Regions from separate parts of the Pantoea sp. CFCC18177 genome, predicted to be linked through region 3. Evidence: predicted binding sites of a transcription regulator. Region 3 holds the regulator's gene; each other region holds the start of a gene.
What was found. Region 3 encodes ArgR, which controls arginine synthesis, uptake and breakdown. Its sites were predicted from a motif close to ANTGAATAAAAATACANT; they were not measured.
Positions count from the first base shown of each region.

Region 1 (6,453 bases), on a different contig from region 3:
AGCGCAATCAGGCGTACGGCGCCAGTGAAGTGGCCGACATGCATACCAAACTGGATGCCGCTGCACAGGTGCAGGATGAGACGGTGTTGGCGCTGGTTCGTCCGCTGGAGAAGTTGTTGCGAGCGTCTAAATAACCGATCGCGCCGCTACGTTTATGTTGTAGCGGCGCAGTTTATTGCGCGATGTTTTAAATCAACGGCGAACCGCAATCGCCTCGATTTCAATCTTCACATCTTTTGGCAGACGCGCCACTTCTACGCATGAACGCGCTGGGAAGCTGGCGTTGTGCTCAGTGAAAAAGGCTTCATAAGTGGCATTTACGGTGGCGAAGTCATTCAGGTCTTTCACGAACACGGTGGTTTTGACAATGTCGCCCACTTTCAGGCCAGCGGCTTCAACAATCGCCTTCACATTCTCCAGCGACTGACGCGCCTGCGCAGAGACATCATCCGCCACGGCCCCGGTCGCCGGATCCACTGGAATTTGGCCTGAAGTGATGATCATGCTGCCAAGATCCACGCCCTGCACATAAGGGCCAATTGCTGCGGGTGCTTTTTCAGTGCTGATTTCGCGAGACATTGTTTCTCCTTGAAAGTGTGCGATTGACACCTGCCAATCACGAAAATGATCGCCCCATTATATACCCTTCATACTTCGAGTTGCAGGTGCGTTGGCTACGTGCATTCACCTCAGTCACCGATTTCAGTAATCTCCTGAGGATTCATGCACTTGCCGCCTTCCTGAACCTCGAATAATTTTAGGTATAGAGGCGACACGAGTGATTACCAGTGGCCGAGAACCACGTGGCGCGCGAACTCTTTCTCGCAGTATTTGCACTTCAGGTGCACATCATCATCACGCTGCTTCACCGCAAAACTGCTGAATACCGGTTCACTGCGGCTGATGCAGTTGCTGTTCGGACAGGTGAGCACGCGCTCAATGCGATCCGGCAGCGTAGGGGCGATCTTGGCCACCACTTCGTAATCGTCGATGCGATTCACCGTGGCGAGTGGTGCGTATACTGCCAGCTGGTTGATCTGATCGTCGGTCAGGAAGGTGTTCTCGATCTTAATCAGATCCTTGCGGCCCATTTCGCCAGAAGGGAGATTCAGGCCAATGGTGATGCGTTGATCGGTTTCGGTCAGACGGAACAGTGACAGTAATTTAAAACCGACCTGCGCGGGAATATGGTCAATCACCGTGCCGCGTTTGATGGCTTCAACCTGCAATTTATTATCGTGAGTCATCGGTTTCTCCTTACAGGGCCAGTTCGCTATTAAGTACCAGTGCTAACAAGGCCTGGCGGGCGAAGATGCCGTTGCCCGCCTGCTGGAAATACCAGGCGTGCGGCGTGCTGTCGACATCAGTGGTGATCTCATCAATACGTGGCAATGGGTGCAGCACCTTCATGTTATCGCGGGCACCGACTAAATCCGTGGCGCGCAGAATGAACTGCGCCTTCACGTTGGCGTACTCGGAAGGATCGAGGCGCTCTTTCTGCACGCGCGTCATGTAGAGAATATCCAGTTCTGGCATCACTTCTTCAATGCTGTCATGGCGCGACCACACAATGTTCTGTTCATCCAGCATGTCAGTGATGTAAGACGGCATCGCCAGTGCATCGGGAGCGATAAAGTAAAAACGGTTGCCAGTGAACTTGGCCAGCGCCTGCGTCAGCGAGTGCACGGTGCGACCATATTTCAGGTCACCGACCATGGCCACATTCAGATTGTCGAGGCGGCTCTGGGTTTCGCGGATGGTGAACAGATCCAACAATGTTTGTGTTGGATGCTGGTTCGCGCCGTCTCCGGCATTCAGAATCGGGATGCCGCTGGAGAACTCGGTGGCCAGTCGTGCTGCACCTTCCTGTGGATGACGCATCACAATCGCATCCACATAAGTACTGATCACGGAAATGGTGTCTGCCAGGGTTTCACCTTTCTTACCTAGCGAGGTGTTGCTGCCATCGGCGAAGCCCACCACTGATGCGCCTAAACGATGCATCGCCGTCTCGAATGAGAGTCGCGTACGGGTGGAGGCTTCAAAGAAACAGCTGGCAATCACATTGTGCTTCAGCAGTTCCGGCTGGGGATGCGCCTTCAACTGAGCGGCGGTGTGTAACACCAGCTCCAGCTCATCGCGATTGAGGTCGTTAATAGAAATAATGTGCTTGCGATATAGCGGGTTGGCCATAGCGTTCTCCTCTGCGCTGCCGGATTGCGGACAAAAAAAAGCCCCTGCTTAAGGGGCTTTTTTTACGATCAATGAATGACGGAAAGAAACAGGTGCATCGCCTGTGGTCAGGCGGGGTAGAGCGGCAAATTGTACGCTGCGCTGTTGCATGTTTCCTCCGGCAAATTGTGGCGCATTATACGCATTCACTGATTTGCATCAAGCAGAAATCGCGCACGGGGTAAACGTTTGCTTTTACGGCTTACCCAGCGTTGCCACCATCACCGCTTTGATGGTGTGCATGCGGTTTTCGGCCTGATCGAACACGATACTGTGCGTTGACTCAAACACCTCGTTGCTCACTTCCATGCCATCATTCAGGCCATACTGCTCTGCCATCTGACGGCCCAAGGTGGTTTGGTCATCATGGAAGGCAGGCAGGCAGTGCAGAAATTTCACCTGTGGATTGCCGGTAAGCGCCAGCATCGCACTGTTCACCTGATACGGGCGCAGCAGCGCAATACGCTCTTCCCACACCGATTTGGCTTCGCCCATCGACACCCAAACATCAGTGTAGATGAAATCCGCACCTTGCACGCCTTCGGCAATGTCTTCGGTCAGCGTGATTTTGCCACCGGTTTGCTGCGCCGCCACGCGGCACTGTTCCACCAGTTGCTCTTCCGGCCAGCAGCCTTTTGGTGCCACCAGACGCAGATCCAGCCCAACCAGTGCAGCAGCTTCCAGCATGCTGTTGCCCATGTTATTGCGCGCGTCACCCACGTACACCAGCGTCATCTCGCTGAGCGGTTTACCCGGTAAGTGCTCTTGCATGGTGAGTAAATCGGCCAGCAACTGCGTAGGGTGGAATTCGGTGGTCAAACCGTTCCACACAGGGACACCGGCAAACTCTGCCAGGGTTTCGACCAGTTCCTGACCGAAGCCACGATACTGGATACCGTCATACATACGGCCCAATACGCGCGCGGTGTCTTTCATCGATTCTTTATGGCCAATCTGGCTGCCGCTTGGGCCGAGGTAAGTCACGTTAGCGCCCTGATCGTATGCGGCAACTTCGAAAGAGCATCGTGTACGGGTCGAGTCTTTTTCGAAGATGAGCGCGATATTCTTGCCTTTCAGGTACTGGGTTTCAGTGGCATTTTTCTTTGCGTGTTTTAATTCACCTGCGAGATTGAGCAGGTTGGCGATTTCAGCTGGGGTGAAATCCAGCAATCTCAGGAAGTGTCTCGAATACAGCTGACTCATACAGCGCTCCAGATGTGGATCAATAATGAATTAAAATTCAATCTAACCGTATGAATATTCATTTTCAACCCCGGCGTTAAGAAACTTTCTGTTTTGTGTAGTGGCGCGCGAGGCAGTGTGGGAAAATAATTGCATTCACGCCGAACATTTTGAGGACACGCCCATGGCATACGAAGCATTGCTGGAAGAACAGCGCGAAGAAACCCGCCTGATCATTGAAGAGTTGCTGGAGGACGGCAGCGATCCGGATGCGCTTTACACTATCGAGCATCACCTCTCCTGCAACAACTTCGACTCACTGGAAAAAGTGGCGGTGGAAGCTTTCAAACTGGGCTTTGAGGTCAGCGAACCGGAAGAGCTGGAGTTGGAAGAGGGCGGCACCGTGATGTGCGTGGACATCCTGAGCGAAGGGGCGCTGAAAGCCGAACTGATTGATGCGCAGGTTGAGCAGCTGGTGAATCTGGCGGGTAAATTCAACGTCGATTACGACGGTTGGGGCACCTACTTTGAAGATCCAGACGCCGAAGATGAAGATGACGACGGTGATTTCATCGACGACGAAGAAGACGACGGTGTGCGTCACTAAGCCTTAATGGGCGGCAGCTGCCGCCCTGATTGACTTCTCCCGCCAGCATAAAGAACGCCGATGAACTACGCTCCCCTGTTAGAACCCATTCATAATTTTCTGCATTGCCGCACGCCACAAGCGTGGATTGATGAGGCGCGCAAACCGGAAAACCTGACGCTGCTGCTCACCGATCACATGGTGTGTGAGCTTAAGGCGGCACAAACTGCGGTGTTTATTATTCGTAAGTATGTGGCCGATAAGCCGAGTGGCGATGCCATTCTGGCGTGGCTCAAACCTTATGAAGATTTCATTTATCGCGATGAGCCGGACAGCAACTTTATCAATGCGCATAAGAATCTGACCAAAAGCATCATTGTGCGTAACGAACTGCCGTGGGCGGATGACTTAGTCGAGATGATGGTGCTGTTGATCAAAGAAGAGCTGCATCATTTTTATCAGGTCTGGGAGATTATGCAGTCACGCGGTTTGCCATACCGCAAAACCACCGCCAGCCGATACGCCAAAGGATTGATTCGCGAAATCAGCACCTATGAACCCGATGCGCTGGTGGATAAGTTGATTTGCGGCGCGTATATCGAAGCGCGTTCCTGTGAACGTTTTGCCAGCCTGGCGCCGTATCTTGATGATCAGCTGCAGAAATTCTACATCTCGCTGCTGCGTTCTGAAGCACGCCACTATCAGGATTACCTGAAGCTGGCGGAACAGATCTCTGTTAAGGATATTGCCCCACGCGTGCAGACTTTTGGTGAGGCTGAGGCGCGTTTGATCAGCGAGCCTGATGGCGAATTGCGTTTTCACAGTGGTGTGCCAGCGTTTTAAGGTTGGGGTGAGGGCGAGAATCGCCCTCATGTCTGCATCACAGTACCTTCAGCATCCGTACTTCGCAGTCACCGTGGCCAGTGCAGCCCATGGCGTTATCAATCAACTCGAATCCCAGCGACTCGTAGAGCTTAATCGCTCGCGTCAGGCTGCCGGTGGTTTCCAGATAGCAGCGGCGAAAGCCCTGTTGACGCGCATAGTCCATGGCACGCAGCGCGAGCCCACGCGCCAGACCTAAACCGCGCACCTGCGGCAGGAAGTACATCTTCTGCAATTCGCAGATATCCGGCGCGCTGCACGCCAGCGGTGCCACACCGCCGCCGCCAACCACCACCCCGTCATGCTCGACGATCCAGTACGCGCTATTGGCTTCACTGTAGAGTTCGAACAGCCGATCGAGGTTGGGATCCGAAACGGTGTAGCCTTTATCTGCCGTAAGGCCGAATTCGGCTGACACATCACGGATCACTTGCGCAATGAGAGGGTTATCGGCCGCAGTAATCGGGCGCACCTGCAAATTCAGTGGCGTAGCGGTGGTCATCATTCTCTTCCGGGGTAAAAAAGCCGGGCAGTGCCCGGCTATGATTTAGCAATTGGACTGATGTGCTTACAATGCCGCAATCACGCCCTGCTGTTCAATCAGTTTTGCTTTTGATTGCTCCAGCTCAACGATGCGATCGCGCTCTTTCGCCACCACCGCTTCCGGTGCACGAGCAACAAAGCCTTCGTTCGCCAGCTTGACCTGGATCTTCTCAATCTCGACATCCAGCTTGGTCAGCTCTTTCGCCAGACGCTCCAGCTCCGCTTCTTTGTTCACCAGATCCGCCATGGGGATCAGCAACTCAGCGCCTTCTACAATCTTAGTGACTGAAAGTGGCCCTTTCTCACCCGCAGGCAGAATCTCCAGGCTGGCCAGACGCGCCAGACGAGACAGGAAGTTGCGGTTCTCTTCCACGCGACGCTGTGCCGCAGGAGAGCAATCACGCAGCAGCACATCCAGCGGTTTGCCTGGAGAAATGTTCATCTCAGCACGGATGTTACGCACCGCGACAATCGACTGCTTCATCCACTCGATATCGGCTTTCGCCTCGGCATCTTCTTTCGCCGCATCAAACTGCGGGAAGGCCTGCAGCATGATGGTATCGTGATCGATGTTCTTCAGACCCTTCACACGCTGCCAGATGGTTTCGGTGATGTAAGGAATGATCGGATGCGCCAGACGCAGCAAGGCTTCCAGCACGGTGACCAGCGTATTACGCGTACCGCGCAGTTCCGCTTCGCTACCGTTGTCCATCACTGGCTTGGTCAGCTCCAGATACCAGTCACAGAACTGGTTCCAGGTGAAGTCATACAGAATGTTGGCAGCGATATCAAAGCGATAGCTATCCAGCGCTTCACGATAGGCTTTCACGGTGCTGTTGAATTCGGTCAGAATCCAGCGATCCGCCAGCGACAGCTTCAGCTCGCCGCCATTTTGGCCGCAATCATGCTCTTCGGTATTCATCAGCACGAAACGGCTGGCGTTCCACAGCTTGTTACAGAAGTTGCGATAGCCTTCGAGACGCTTCATATCCCAGTTAATATCGCGGCCGGTTGAGGCCAGCGCAGCC
Region 1 covers NZ_JBNBPL010000007.1:146,452-152,904, forward strand. The annotation lists gene ACPUC8_RS09610 (beta-N-acetylhexosaminidase) at 1-134, shown strand, start outside; gene ridA (2-iminobutanoate/2-iminopropanoate deaminase) at 193-579, opposite strand; gene pyrI (aspartate carbamoyltransferase regulatory subunit) at 783-1,247, opposite strand; gene pyrB (aspartate carbamoyltransferase) at 1,258-2,193, opposite strand; gene argF (ornithine carbamoyltransferase) at 2,428-3,435, opposite strand; gene rraB (ribonuclease E inhibitor RraB) at 3,599-4,021, shown strand; gene miaE (tRNA isopentenyl-2-thiomethyl-A-37 hydroxylase MiaE) at 4,082-4,843, shown strand; gene ACPUC8_RS09645 (GNAT family N-acetyltransferase) at 4,881-5,387, opposite strand; gene ACPUC8_RS09650 (valine--tRNA ligase) at 5,451-6,453, opposite strand, start outside.
Region 1: the regulator ArgR is predicted to act here: its motif matches at 3,460-3,477, upstream of argF (ornithine carbamoyltransferase).

Region 2 (6,453 bases), on a different contig from region 3:
CGTGCCATTGAGGTACCCAGCAGGTAGGTGCCTTCGTACAGTGCGCCAGTCTGCAGCACAGGATAAACGTATTCGCTGATGAACTCTTCACGCAGGTCAGCTACGTGGCATTCAGAAGCACCAGACTGCAGCGCTTTCTTCTCAACGCCTTCCAGATCGGCTGGGTCCTGACCAATGTTGGCCACGAATGCCACCACTTCACAATCGCCGTAATTCTCTTTCAACCATGGAATGATGGCTGAAGTATCCAGACCGCCGGAATAGGCCAGAACGATTTTCTTAATCTTTTGCGTGCTCATGTCTTAAATCCTTGATTATGCGAGAATCCGGGTGCCAATCGACACGCCGTTGAAAAGGGTTGGCAGCTGTTCAGCATGACGCCAGCTAGCAATATCAACCGGGCGACCCAGCGTACGCGCTGCGTCGAGCGCCGCGTTCACTTTCACGATCATGCCATCAGTAATAATGCCTTGAGCAATCAACTGCTCTGCTTTCTCTGCTGTCATCTCTTCGATGCGCTGACCTTTGCCATCGAGAATACCGCTCACGTCAGACAACAGAACCAAATCAGCACCGATAGTTGCCGCCAGCGCCGTCGCCGCCTGGTCAGCATTGACGTTCATCAAGTCACCGCCATCAGTGATACCAATTGAACTGATCACTGGCATGTAGCCTGCAGTTAATAAGGTATTCACCAGCGCAGGATTGCCAGGCGTGGCATTGCCCACGTGACCGAGCTCTTCGTCGAACTGCGCCACATTCACCAGGCCAGCATCGCCGAGGCATAAGCCCACTGCGCCAATGCCGTATTTCTTTGCCCACGCTAACAGCGTTTTGTTGGCAGTACCGGCCAGGGCACCGGTAATAATGTCAATCTGATCGGCTGGCGTCACGCGCAATCCGTTCTTCTTTTTCACTGGCAGGGCGAGCTTCTTCATCAGCTCGTCAACCAGGCAACCGCCACCGTGCACAATGATCAGCGGACGCTGATATTCATTACGATACGCCAGCAGGGCATCAAACAGACGGGCCAGCGCTTCTTCGCTATCCAGCAACACGCCACCCAGTTTAATGATCAATGGATTCATTGCAGTTTCCGTCCGTTAAATCAGTGACAGCGTTTCGGGGAAGCCGAAACGAATGTTCAAACACTGAACCGCCTGCGAAGAGGCACCTTTCAGCAGGTTATCTTCCGCCGCCACCACAATCAGGTGCTCGCCTTGCATGGCAAAACCGATATCGCAGAACGGCAAACCGACCACCCCTTTCAGCGCAGGCACGCCTTTGTCATACACGCGCACCAGCGGTTTGTCGTGATAGGCCTTGTGGAAAGCATCGGCGACATCTTGTTGCGTCACACCGGCTTTCAGACGGCAGGTGGTGGTGGATAAAATACCACGCGGGAAGCTGCCCAGATGCGGCGTGAAGATCACTGGCGTTCCCAAATGCGCAACGATTTCAGGGTGATGACGGTGGTTAAACAGCCCATAGGGTTGCAGGCTCACTTCACAGAAGCTGGTGCCAACATTGGCTTTACGCCCTGCACCGCTTACGCCGCTGGTGGCATTGATCACTGGCCACTGTGCATCGTTAAGCAGGCCCGCTTCAACCAGCGGTTTCAATGACAGCTGAGCCGCCGTTGGGTAGCAACCCGGCACGGCGACCAACTGTGCATCTTTAATTTTGTCGTGCTGCCATTCCGCCAGGCCATAGACCGCTTTGTCCAGCCACTCCTGATGCTGATGGCTGAAACCATAATATTGAGTATAGAAAGCTTCGTCGTTGACGCGGAACGCACCGGAAAGATCGAACACTACGCAACCGGCTTTAAGAAAACCTGGTGCCAGATCGTGGCTGACTTCATGGGCGGTGCAAAGGAACACCACATCGACTTTATCGGCCCATTCTGAGGCATCACTCAACGGCTGCAGTGGCAAATCCACAATGCCTTTCAGCTGCGGATGCAGGTCCGACAGTAATTTTCCGGCATCCGGGCTTTGCGCTGAAACCGCCAAAGCGGTTATGTTCATATGCGGATGGCGATTCAGGTAAGTGGCAAGCTCTACGCCAGCATAACCACTGGCACCAACGATCAGCGTATTCAACATCAGGCTGTATACCTTATTACAGTCACACATTCCGGGTCGCGGCCTTGCCCCGTTGCCCACGATGCCGTTTGCAGAAGATTTCTCTCTTCACATGCAGACGACGTTATTGTATTTTTATTCACTATTAATGCATGAATATTGATACATCCTAACCCAAGGACCGTCAACAGTGAAGACAAAATTACCACCTTTTATCGAACTCTACCGCCAGTTGATTGCCACACCATCGATCAGCGCGACCGACAGCGCCATCGATCAGAGCAATGAAACTTTAATCAATTTACTGGCAGGTTGGTTCCGCGATCTGGGCTTCAGTGTCGAAGTACAACCGGTACCGGGTACGCGCCATAAATTCAACATGCTGGCACGCAGCGGATTAGGTGCGGGCGGCCTGCTGCTGGCGGGTCACACGGACACCGTTCCTTACGATGATGGCCGCTGGACGCGCGATCCCTTTACCTTGACTGAACACGACAACAAGTTATACGGCTTGGGTACGGCGGATATGAAAGGCTTCTTTGCCTTTATTCTGGATGCGTTGCGTGACGTTGACGTGACTAAACTGAGCAAGCCGCTGTACATCCTTGCGACCGCCGATGAAGAAACCACCATGGCCGGTGCGAAGTATTTTTCGGAATCCACCCAGCTGCGTCCGGACTGCGCCATTATTGGTGAACCAACCTCGCTAAAACCGGTACGTGCTCACAAAGGTCACCTGTCGAATGTGATTCGTATTCAGGGCCAGTCAGGCCACTCCAGCGATCCCGCGCGCGGTGTCAACGCCATCGAACTGATGCATGAGTCCATTACCCAGTTGATGCAGCTGCGTAACACGCTGAAAACGCGTTATAACCACGACGGCTTCGCTATCCCCTACCCGACCATGAACTTTGGTCACATTCACGGGGGTGACGCCGCCAACCGAATTTGCGCCTGCTGCGAATTACATATGGATATTCGTCCGCTGCCGGGCTTAACCCTGAGCGATCTTGACGGCCTGCTGAATGAAGCCCTGGCACCGGTTAGCGAACGCTGGCCAGGACGTTTAACCGTAGGCGAATTGCACCCGCCGATCCCGGGCTACGAATGCCCTGCCGATCATGAACTGGTGAAAGTGGTTGAGAAACTGCTGGGTGTGCCGACTGAAGTGGTGAACTATTGCACTGAAGCGCCTTTTATCCAGTTGTTATGCCCAACATTGGTTTTAGGCCCAGGATCGATCAATCAGGCCCATCAGCCAGATGAATTTATTGATACCGCATTTATTAAGCCAACTCATGCGCTTATCACGCAGGTTGTACAGCATTTTTGCCACTGATTAACAATAGATGGGGCAATTCACTGTTAAAACAGCAAATTGCCCGGTCATTGTTCGGGATTTAATAATAAGAATAACTTATCTCGCTTCCTCTCAATTTAATTCTATGAATTTCCGGTAGTTAGCAGCGAATTATCGTCAATTTAAGTCAATTGACGTACAGGAAGAACCGTGGCTAGATAAAAGACGATGTTATGCCCGTTGGGTGTAAGGGTACTTTTAAGACGATGAGGGTGTCAGGGTCAAATGAACGAACAATATTCCGCAATGCGAAGTAATGTCAGTATGCTCGGCAAACTGCTCGGGGATACGATAAAGGATGCACTGGGAGAGAACATCCTCGAACGTGTGGAGACCATCCGCAAGCTCTCTAAATCATCCCGCGCTGGAAATGACACCGATCGTAAGGAATTGCTGAACACGCTGCAAAACCTCTCTAACGACGAGCTGCTGCCCGTCGCGCGTGCCTTTAGCCAGTTCCTGAACCTGACCAACGTGGCTGAACAGTATCAGACCATTTCCCGCAGCGGCGAGGGGGCGAATAACCCTGAGCTGCTGAAAAAAACCTTTGAACATCTGAAACAGCAGGGCGACCTGAGTGAAGCGGCGATCCGTCAGGCGATTGAATCGCTGTCGCTGGAGCTGGTGTTAACTGCGCACCCAACCGAAATCACACGTCGCACCTTGATTCACATGCTGGGTGAAGTGAATAGCTGCTTGCAGCAACTCGATCACAGCGACATCTCCGATTATGAGCGCACGCAGGTGATGCGTCGCTTGCGCCAACTGGTCGCGCAAGCCTGGCATACGGATGAAATCCGTAAATATCGCCCTACCCCGATTGACGAAGCCAAATGGGGCTTTGCGGTGGTGGAAAACAGCCTGTGGCAAGGCGTGCCGGCTTTCCTGCGTGAGCTGAATGAACAAGTCGAAGAGACTTTTGGCATCAAGCTGCCAGTGGACTTCGTCCCAATTAAATTCACCTCATGGATGGGTGGCGACCGCGATGGCAACCCCAACGTTACTGCGCCGATCACCCGTCATGCGATGCAACTGAGCCGATGGAAAGCCGCCGATCTGTTCCTGCGCGATGTGGGTGTGCTGATCTCTGAGCTGTCGATGTCTGAATGCAGCGATGAAGTGCGTGAGCTGTGCGGCGATCCCGAAGCGCTGGAACCGTATCGCATGATCCTCAAGCGCATCCGTGGCCAGCTGATGACCACCCAAGCGTATCTGGGGCGTCGTCTGAAAGGTGAACGCCTGCCGCGTCCGGCTGATTTGCTGGTGAACAACGATCAGCTGTGGCAACCGCTGTTCGCTATCTATCAATCGCTGCAACAGTGCGGTATGGGCATCATTGCCAATGGCCAACTGCTGGATACGTTGCGCCGCGTGAAATGCTTTGGCGTACCGCTAGTGCGCATTGATATTCGCCAGGAGAGCACCCGTCATACTGAGGCGATTGCTGAAGTAACGCGCTACCTTGGTCTGGGTGATTATGAAAGCTGGTCAGAAGCCGACAAGCAGGCGTTCCTGATCCGTGAACTGAATTCCAAACGTCCGCTGCTGCCACACCAGTGGGAGCCAAGCGACAACACGCGTGAAGTGCTGGACACCTGTAAAGTGGTGGCCGATGCGCCAGAAGGATCGATCGCTTCCTACGTGATTTCCATGGCAAAAACGCCGTCAGATGTGCTGGCCGTGCATCTGCTGCTGAAAGAAGCGGGCATTCCTTATGCGATGCCGGTTGCGCCGCTGTTTGAAACCCTTGATGACCTGAACAACGCCAATGACGTGATGACGCAGTTGCTGAACATCGACTGGTATCGCGGCTTCATCAACGGCAAACAGATGGTGATGATTGGTTATTCCGACTCGGCAAAAGATGCCGGCGTGATGGCCGCCAGCTGGGCACAATATGAAGCACAAGACGCGCTGATCAAAACCTGTGAGAAGGCCGGCATCACGCTGACGCTGTTCCACGGACGCGGTGGTTCCATCGGCCGTGGCGGCGCACCTGCCCATGCAGCACTGCTGTCGCAACCGCCGGGCAGCCTGAAAGGTGGCCTGCGCGTGACTGAACAGGGCGAGATGATTCGCTTCAAGTACGGTTTGCCAGAAGTCACCATCGCTAGTCTGTCGCTGTATACCGGTGCGATTCTGGAAGCCAACCTGATGCCGCCGCCAGAACCAAAGCGTGAGTGGAAGGAGATCATGAACGGTCTGTCAGCGCACTCCTGCGCGATGTACCGTGGCTATGTGCGTGAAAATCCTGACTTCGTGCCGTATTTCCGTTCCGCAACACCGGAACAGGAACTGGGCAAACTGCCGCTCGGCTCGCGTCCGGCGAAGCGTCGTCCAACCGGTGGCGTGGAGTCACTGCGTGCCATTCCGTGGATTTTTGCCTGGACGCAGAACCGCCTGATGCTGCCGGCCTGGCTCGGTGCGGGTGCCGCGCTGCAGAAAGCGATGGATGAAGGCCATCAGGATCAACTGGAAGCGATGTGCCGCGAATGGCCGTTCTTTGCTACGCGCCTGGGTATGCTGGAAATGGTGTTCTCGAAAGCCGACTTGTGGCTGGCGGAGTATTACGATCAGCGTCTGGTGGATAAATCGCTGTGGTCGTTGGGCCAGCAACTGCGCGATCAGCTGGCAGCGGATATCAAAGCTGTGTTGACCATCGCCAACGATGCGCATCTGATGGCCGACCAACCATGGATTGCCGAGTCCATCGCGCTGCGTAACGTCTACACCGATCCGCTCAACGTGCTGCAGGCTGAATTGCTGCATCGTGCGCGTGCGCAGGAAGATCGTGGTGATGAGCCAGATGCACGCGTTGAACAAGCACTGATGGTAACGATTGCAGGTGTTGCGGCGGGTATGCGTAATACGGGCTAGTGGTGAAAACGCTCATCATGAAGGGGCCAATGTGCCCCTTTTTTCATGGGCGTCGCGAGAAGAGGCGACAAATTACGTAAAGTCGCTGTCTCGTCCCTGATCGCTCGGCGGGCGCCATCCATGGCGCTC
Region 2 covers NZ_JBNBPL010000016.1:105,865-112,317, reverse strand. The annotation lists gene ACPUC8_RS16880 (argininosuccinate synthase) at 1-299, opposite strand, end outside; gene argB (acetylglutamate kinase) at 315-1,088, opposite strand; gene argC (N-acetyl-gamma-glutamyl-phosphate reductase) at 1,104-2,108, opposite strand; gene argE (acetylornithine deacetylase) at 2,278-3,426, shown strand; gene ppc (phosphoenolpyruvate carboxylase) at 3,673-6,324, shown strand.
Region 2: the regulator ArgR is predicted to act here: its motif matches at 2,214-2,231, upstream of argC (N-acetyl-gamma-glutamyl-phosphate reductase).

Region 3 (6,453 bases):
TAACACGCCGCTGTGTGCGTTTGCCTTACTGGCGCTGGCACAACAAGCGGGAGTGCCCGAGGGTGTGTTGAACGCCGTAGCGGGTGATACCCACGCCATCAGCGACGCGATAATGGCGAGCAAAGCGGTGCGCAAAATCTCCTTCACCGGATCAACCGCGGTCGGCAAAACCTTGATGCGCAATGCGGCTGAAACCATGAAAAAAGTTTCCATGGAGCTGGGAGGCAATGCGCCTTACATCGTGTTTGAAGATGCGGATATTGATGCCGCTGTGCAGGGCGCGATAGCGAATAAATTCCGTAATGCGGGCCAGGTATGCGTCAGCGTGAATCGCTTCTATGTGCACAATGCCATCTACGATCGTTTCGTCAATCAACTGGCTGCTGCGGTAAGCCAACTCAAAGTCGGCATCGGTACAGAAGAGGGCGTCATTGTCGGGCCGCTGATTGAACCGTCGGCGCTGGAAAAAGTGGAAGAGCATGTCAAAGATGCACTGAGCAAAGGCGGCACCTTACTCACCGGAGGCGAGCGCCATCCTCTGGGCGGTAATTTCTGGCAGCCCACGGTGATAGGCGATGCTCACGAAGGCATGAAGCTGGCACAGGAAGAGACGTTTGGCCCGGTGGCGGCCTGTTTCCGTTTCGACGATGAAGCCGATGTGATTCAACGCGCCAATCATACCGATTATGGACTGGCAGCCTATTTCTATACGCAAAACCTGCAGCGGGTATTTCGCGTGTCGGCGGCGTTGGAAGCCGGGATGATTGGGATTAACGAATGTGCCGTGTCCACCGAACTGGCTCCCTTTGGCGGCGTGAAAGCGTCTGGATTAGGTCGTGAAGGGTCCGTACTGGGGATGGAGGAGTACCTTGAGGTGAAAGCGCTGCACCTTGGCGGGCTTGCCTAGAAGAGGGCAACACAATGAGAACCGAGCGTTTTGATTTCGACGAAATCGTCGATCAAGCCCATTTCTATCGCCAGTTCAGCGATCGCTTCGCGCTGGTCGATCGTGCCGTCAGCGATCTTGACGATCTTTGGGATGCGATCATGGGTGAGCATATGCCATTGCCACTGGAGATTGAGTTTGTGAATCTGGGAAAAGGGCAGAAACGCCGATATGGCGCATTGATTCTATTGTTCGATGAAGCAGAAGAGGAGCTGGAGGGCCAGCTCCGCTTTAATGTGACGTGATCAACTAAAAAGGGCCCCGGCGAGCGGGGCCAAAGGGTTCGTCAGAATTGACGAGGAATTATTTATACAGCTCAGCGGTCAGGTGATAGCTGTCGCCGGTTTTCGCTTCAATCACTTTGTAAGCGCTGGCACCTTGCTCATCGGCTTTCTGTGAAAGCTGGGCACGGTAATCCATAGGTGATCCACCTGTACCACTGATGGTCACGGTGCTGCCGGTAGGTTGCAGATTTTGCGCCTGCTCATCGGTCACCAGTTGTGCTGCAGAAGCACCAAAGGCAAACAGGGAAAGAAGGCTAGCGGCTGCGATGGTTGTTTTGATTTTCATAATTTTTCTCCTCGTGTCAATCAACAACCTGCGGCAAAAGTGGGTGTGGCGGGTCGTCGATCAATTGTCTGGCGCCGCGAAGGCGCCTGACGTTCGATTAATACTTATTTATACAGTTCAGCAGTGACGTGGTAGGTGTCACCACGGTTGCTCTCAATGATGCGATAGTGGCTGGCACCCTGAGCATCGGCTTTTTGTGACAGTTCCTGGCGAACATTCGCCTGGTCGCCGTCAACACCGCTAACACTGATGGTTTGGTTTAACGATTGCAGCTGTTCAGCTTGTTCGTTAGAAACCAGACTGGCGGCACTGGCACCGAAAGACAGAACAGAAGCCAGACCCAGAACTGCGATAGCTAATTTGGTTTTCATGATTCACTCTCCTGAAATTTGGTTTGGCAACCTGAGAGGCAAATGCGTCTCAAACGGGTCGCCGTTCACACTGCGTCTTGATTCAGCAAACTTATTTGTAAAGCTCAGCGGTGGCGTGATAGCTGTCGCCAGTATTCGCTTCGATCACGCGGTAGGCTTTTGCGCCTTCCTGATCGGCTTTAGCGTTCAGTTGCTCATGGATGTCCATCGGAGAACCACCCACGCCGCTTACGCTAATGGTGCCAGCGGGTTGCAGGTTAGCCGCTTGTTGAGCATTGATAGAATCCGCTGCAAAAGCACCAAATGACAGGGCAGATAGAATGCTCAGGGTTGCGATAGTAGTTTTAACGTTCATGATATTTTTCCTCGTCGTCTATTTTTATCTTTTTCTTTCGTGTGATTTGCATCACGAAAAGAAGTATAGATCTAATCACTCATGAAATTAATATCTGGCTAATAATGTTTGGTTGTTATTCTTTATCCTTATGACGCTTTTTTAGAACTCATGGTTATAAAAAACGCCTGGATCTTAACCATTGACGGTTATTTATTCGTAAAAACAATGATCTGCATCAAATTATCTTTTTGTGCGAAAGAACGTGGTTGATATCGCTGGCTGGTACGAATTAAGGAGCTATAACGGCTGAGCACGATATGTAAAGCAGTGTAAAATAGCGCATATAGTTAAGCAGGGGAAAAGGTCGTACCAATATTACTCTGGCTACAGAACACGAGGATCTAAGGTTAACTCATTATTTACAAAAGGATTTGTAACAAGCGGGGCGGGACAGGGGGAAAACAAAGGGGGATGACCAGCAGGTGAGCTGCCGGTCTACAGCAGGGTTTTATAACTCTTGTTCGAATAAAACCAGCACAGCGTCGTGCAACTGTTTTACGGAGAAAGCGCGTGCGGGGGTAATAAAGATGGTGTCATCACCGGCGATAGTCCCGAGGATCCCTTCCGCTTTGCCGAGTGAATCCAGCAGACGCGCTATTAGCTGCGCAGCACCCGGGCTGGTGTGGATCACCACCAGCGCATCGTTGTAATCGATATCCAGCACCAAATTCTTCAGTGGGCTGGTGGTGGTCGGCACGCCCAGTTCAGCGGGCAGGCAATATACCATTTCCATTTTGGCATTGCGGGTGCGCACTGCGCCAAACTTAGTCAGCATACGAGAAACTTTTGACTGATTGATATTTTCGAAGCCGTCTTCCTGCAGCGCCTGTACGATCTCACCTTGAGAACTAAATTTCTCTTCCTTTAATAAGGCCTTGAAGGCTTTGATCAGGTCGTCTTGTTTTGATGGATTTCGCATAAGCTACCAATAAAAGAGGGGTGCGGCAGGCAACAGGCCTACAGCAGATAAATTATTATGCATTTAGATGAATTTTTATGCAATAAGCGTGATGAGAGAATCGCCGCATAATTCTGCGGGAGCGGCATCATACCAGAGATTTGTGTTGCGCCAAAATCGCGGGGTGACGCGCAAAGCGAAGGTTGCAATGTTGTTATAGTATTGAAGTGGTAACAACAATATCGATGATCATTGCCGTCCATAGTTTTCTGGCTGCGATTGTATCATTCAGGCGACTTCTGAAGTGGAGATGTCTCGGGAGCCGATTGCGGCGTAGGTTAATGCGCGACAGGTGTGTCGCTATCGCCTGAGAAGTTGATTAAACTCGTAACCTGATGGATTTTCGGCATATCTCTGCCCCACCTTAATAAGGAGTTCAGGATGAAAGTTGCCGTTCTCGGTGCAGCTGGTGGTATCGGCCAGGCGCTAGCGCTGCTGCTCAAAACTCAATTACCCGCAGGTTCCTCTCTCTCACTTTACGACATCGCTCCGGTGACGCCGGGTGTCGCGGTGGATCTCAGCCATATTCCGACGGCGGTAAAAGTAGAAGGGTTCAGTGGCGAAGATGCGACGCCCGCGCTGCATGGTGCCGATGTGGTGCTGATTTCTGCTGGCGTGGCACGTAAACCCGGTATGGATCGCGCTGATTTGTTTAACGTCAACGCCGGGATCGTACGCAATCTGATCGAGCAGGTGGCCAGTACCGCACCGAAAGCGCTGATTGGCGTGATCACCAACCCGGTGAACACCACCGTGGCAATTGCCGCTGAGGTGTTGAAAAAAGCTGGCGTATATGACAAGAACCGCTTGTTTGGCGTGTCGACGCTCGACATCATCCGCGCTAATACATTTGTTGCTGCGTTGAAAGGCAAACAGCCAACCGAGATCGAAGTGCCGGTAGTGGGGGGGCATTCTGGCGTCACCATTCTGCCACTGCTGTCGCAAGTTAAAGGTATCAGCTTCAGCGACCAGGAAGTGGCTGACCTGACCAAACGCATTCAGAATGCGGGTACTGAAGTGGTCGAAGCCAAAGCCGGTGGCGGATCGGCAACCTTGTCGATGGGGCAAGCGGCAGCGCGCTTTGGTCTTTCATTGATTCGCGCCCTGCAGGGCGAAGCTAACGTGGTCGAGTGCGCCTATGTTGAGGGTGATGGCGAGTACGCGCGCTTCTTCTCACAGCCGCTGCTGTTGGGGAAAAACGGCATTGTTGAGCGTCGTCCGCTGGGGCCATTAAGTGCGTTTGAGCAACAGGCGCTCAATGGGATGCTGGAGACGTTGAAGAAAGATATCGCGCAAGGCGTAGAATTTGTGAAGTGACGTTCAGTCGATAAAACAACGCCCGGCACTTGCCGGGCGTTTTCATTTATAAGCCACCTGATTTGAAAGTCTGGCTTGAAGGCGAGCCATTACTGGCAGGCGTTTTGCGCCCCAGCGTCTCCATGCGTACCTGGAATGGTGGGAACGGCATCTCGATACCATGCTCCTCAAAACCGCGCAGAATCAGCTGGTGCAACTCATGGCGCAGCGGCATACGGTGCCCCATTTCGGCCGCGTGCACACGCAGTTCGAACAGCTGAATACCCTGCTGTAGGTCAACCAGGAACACATCTGGCGCGGGCATATCCAGTACGTAGGTACAGCGTTCGGCGGCCTGCTTGAGGATATTGGTGACTTCATCACTGTTGACGTGAGCCGGGGCAGGGATGGTCAGCACCACACGTGTCACGGAGTCTGACAGCGACCAGTTGACGAACTGCTCCGTGATGAAGGCCTTATTCGGCACAATAATCTCTTTACGATCCCAGTCGGTGATGGTGGTGGCGCGCGTATTAATGCGGGTAATGCTGCCGGTTAAATCGCGAATCGTCACGGTATCACCAATACGGATCGGTTTTTCAAACAGGATGATCAAGCCGGAGATAAAGTTGGCGAAGATTTCCTGCATACCAAAACCTAACCCCAGACCTAAGGCCGCCACCAACCACTGTAGCTTCGCCCACTCCACGCCAATGATGGAGAAACCAATTAAGCCGCCAATCAGCATCAGCGCATACTTGGTGAGCGTGGTTATCGCATAACCGGTGCCAGGCGTCAGGCTGAGATGCTGTAACAGCGCCAGCTCCAGCAGCGCGGGCATATTGCGTACCAGCTGCGTCGTGATGATGAATATCAAAATGGCAATCAACACGGAGCCCAGTGTGATCGGCTGAACGCTCTCCACGCCTTGTATGGTGGTGCTCACATCCCACAGCGGAATGTTGTCGAGGAAGCTAAAGGCGGAATGGATTTCCGACCACAGCACAATCACGGACACCAGCGCAATTAAAGTAAGGATCGATCGCACCAGGCGCAGAGACTGCGCGCTGATCTCATCCAAATCCAGACTGGGTTCATCTATCTCAATGGTGTCAGCATTAGCCGGTGCCTGCTGCTCTTTCTCTTCTTCGCTGCGCGCGCGATTGGCCAGCATGTCAGCACGGCGTTGACGCGCACGATCAAAGGCGATGCGGCGACGCTGAATCAGCATCCAGCGGCGAATGATGTGATAAATCACCAGCAGGAAGAACCAGATACCCACCGAGGTTTCAAGACGCGCCAGCAGCGCCTGCGCGGTCGCCAGATAGCCAATGCAGGAAGCCAGTGCCGCCACCAGAGGAATGGCGATCATCAGGTTCCATAAAATACGGTTGATGAAGTTGTCGCCGTTGCCCTCTTTATCCAGATAAAGCGGAATACCTGAGCGTTTAAGGCTGACCGTGACAATACTCAAGGCACCGCATATCAGGATAAAGCACAGGCGGCCGAGCGTCGCGGAGAACTGCGGATCATCGAGATTGGCGAAGGCAATCAGCAGCATGATTAGCGGCACGATCAAACCAACGGTAAGTGAGTAGTAGCGCATTGCTCGTGCGACACGCGCTTGTGGCCAGCGGAAATGCACCACAAACAGCCCATCGTGGCGGGCGAAAGCCTTACTGATCATAAAGGCCCACAGCAGGGGCAGGGTGGCGGTAATTCCATCACCAATCGCCACCGCAAACGGGTAAGGCCATGCATGCTGTAAACCAAAGCCCAGCGCGGCCCACAGCACCGGAACCGGCACGGCAACCAGGATTGACCAGAACACCGTGCGTAACGTCAGGCTAAAGCGGTCTTGCGTCACCTTGCCCACGCGGATGGCAGAACGCGCCATAAAGTCATTGTAATGACG
Region 3 covers NZ_JBNBPL010000009.1:20,524-26,976, forward strand. The annotation lists gene ACPUC8_RS11210 (NAD-dependent succinate-semialdehyde dehydrogenase) at 1-907, shown strand, start outside; gene ACPUC8_RS11215 (barstar family protein) at 922-1,191, shown strand; gene yhcN (peroxide/acid stress response protein YhcN) at 1,250-1,516, opposite strand; gene ACPUC8_RS11225 (YdgH/BhsA/McbA-like domain containing protein) at 1,621-1,887, opposite strand; gene yhcN (peroxide/acid stress response protein YhcN) at 1,979-2,242, opposite strand; gene argR (transcriptional regulator ArgR) at 2,733-3,203, opposite strand; gene mdh (malate dehydrogenase) at 3,624-4,559, shown strand; gene mscM (miniconductance mechanosensitive channel MscM) at 4,606-6,453, opposite strand, start outside.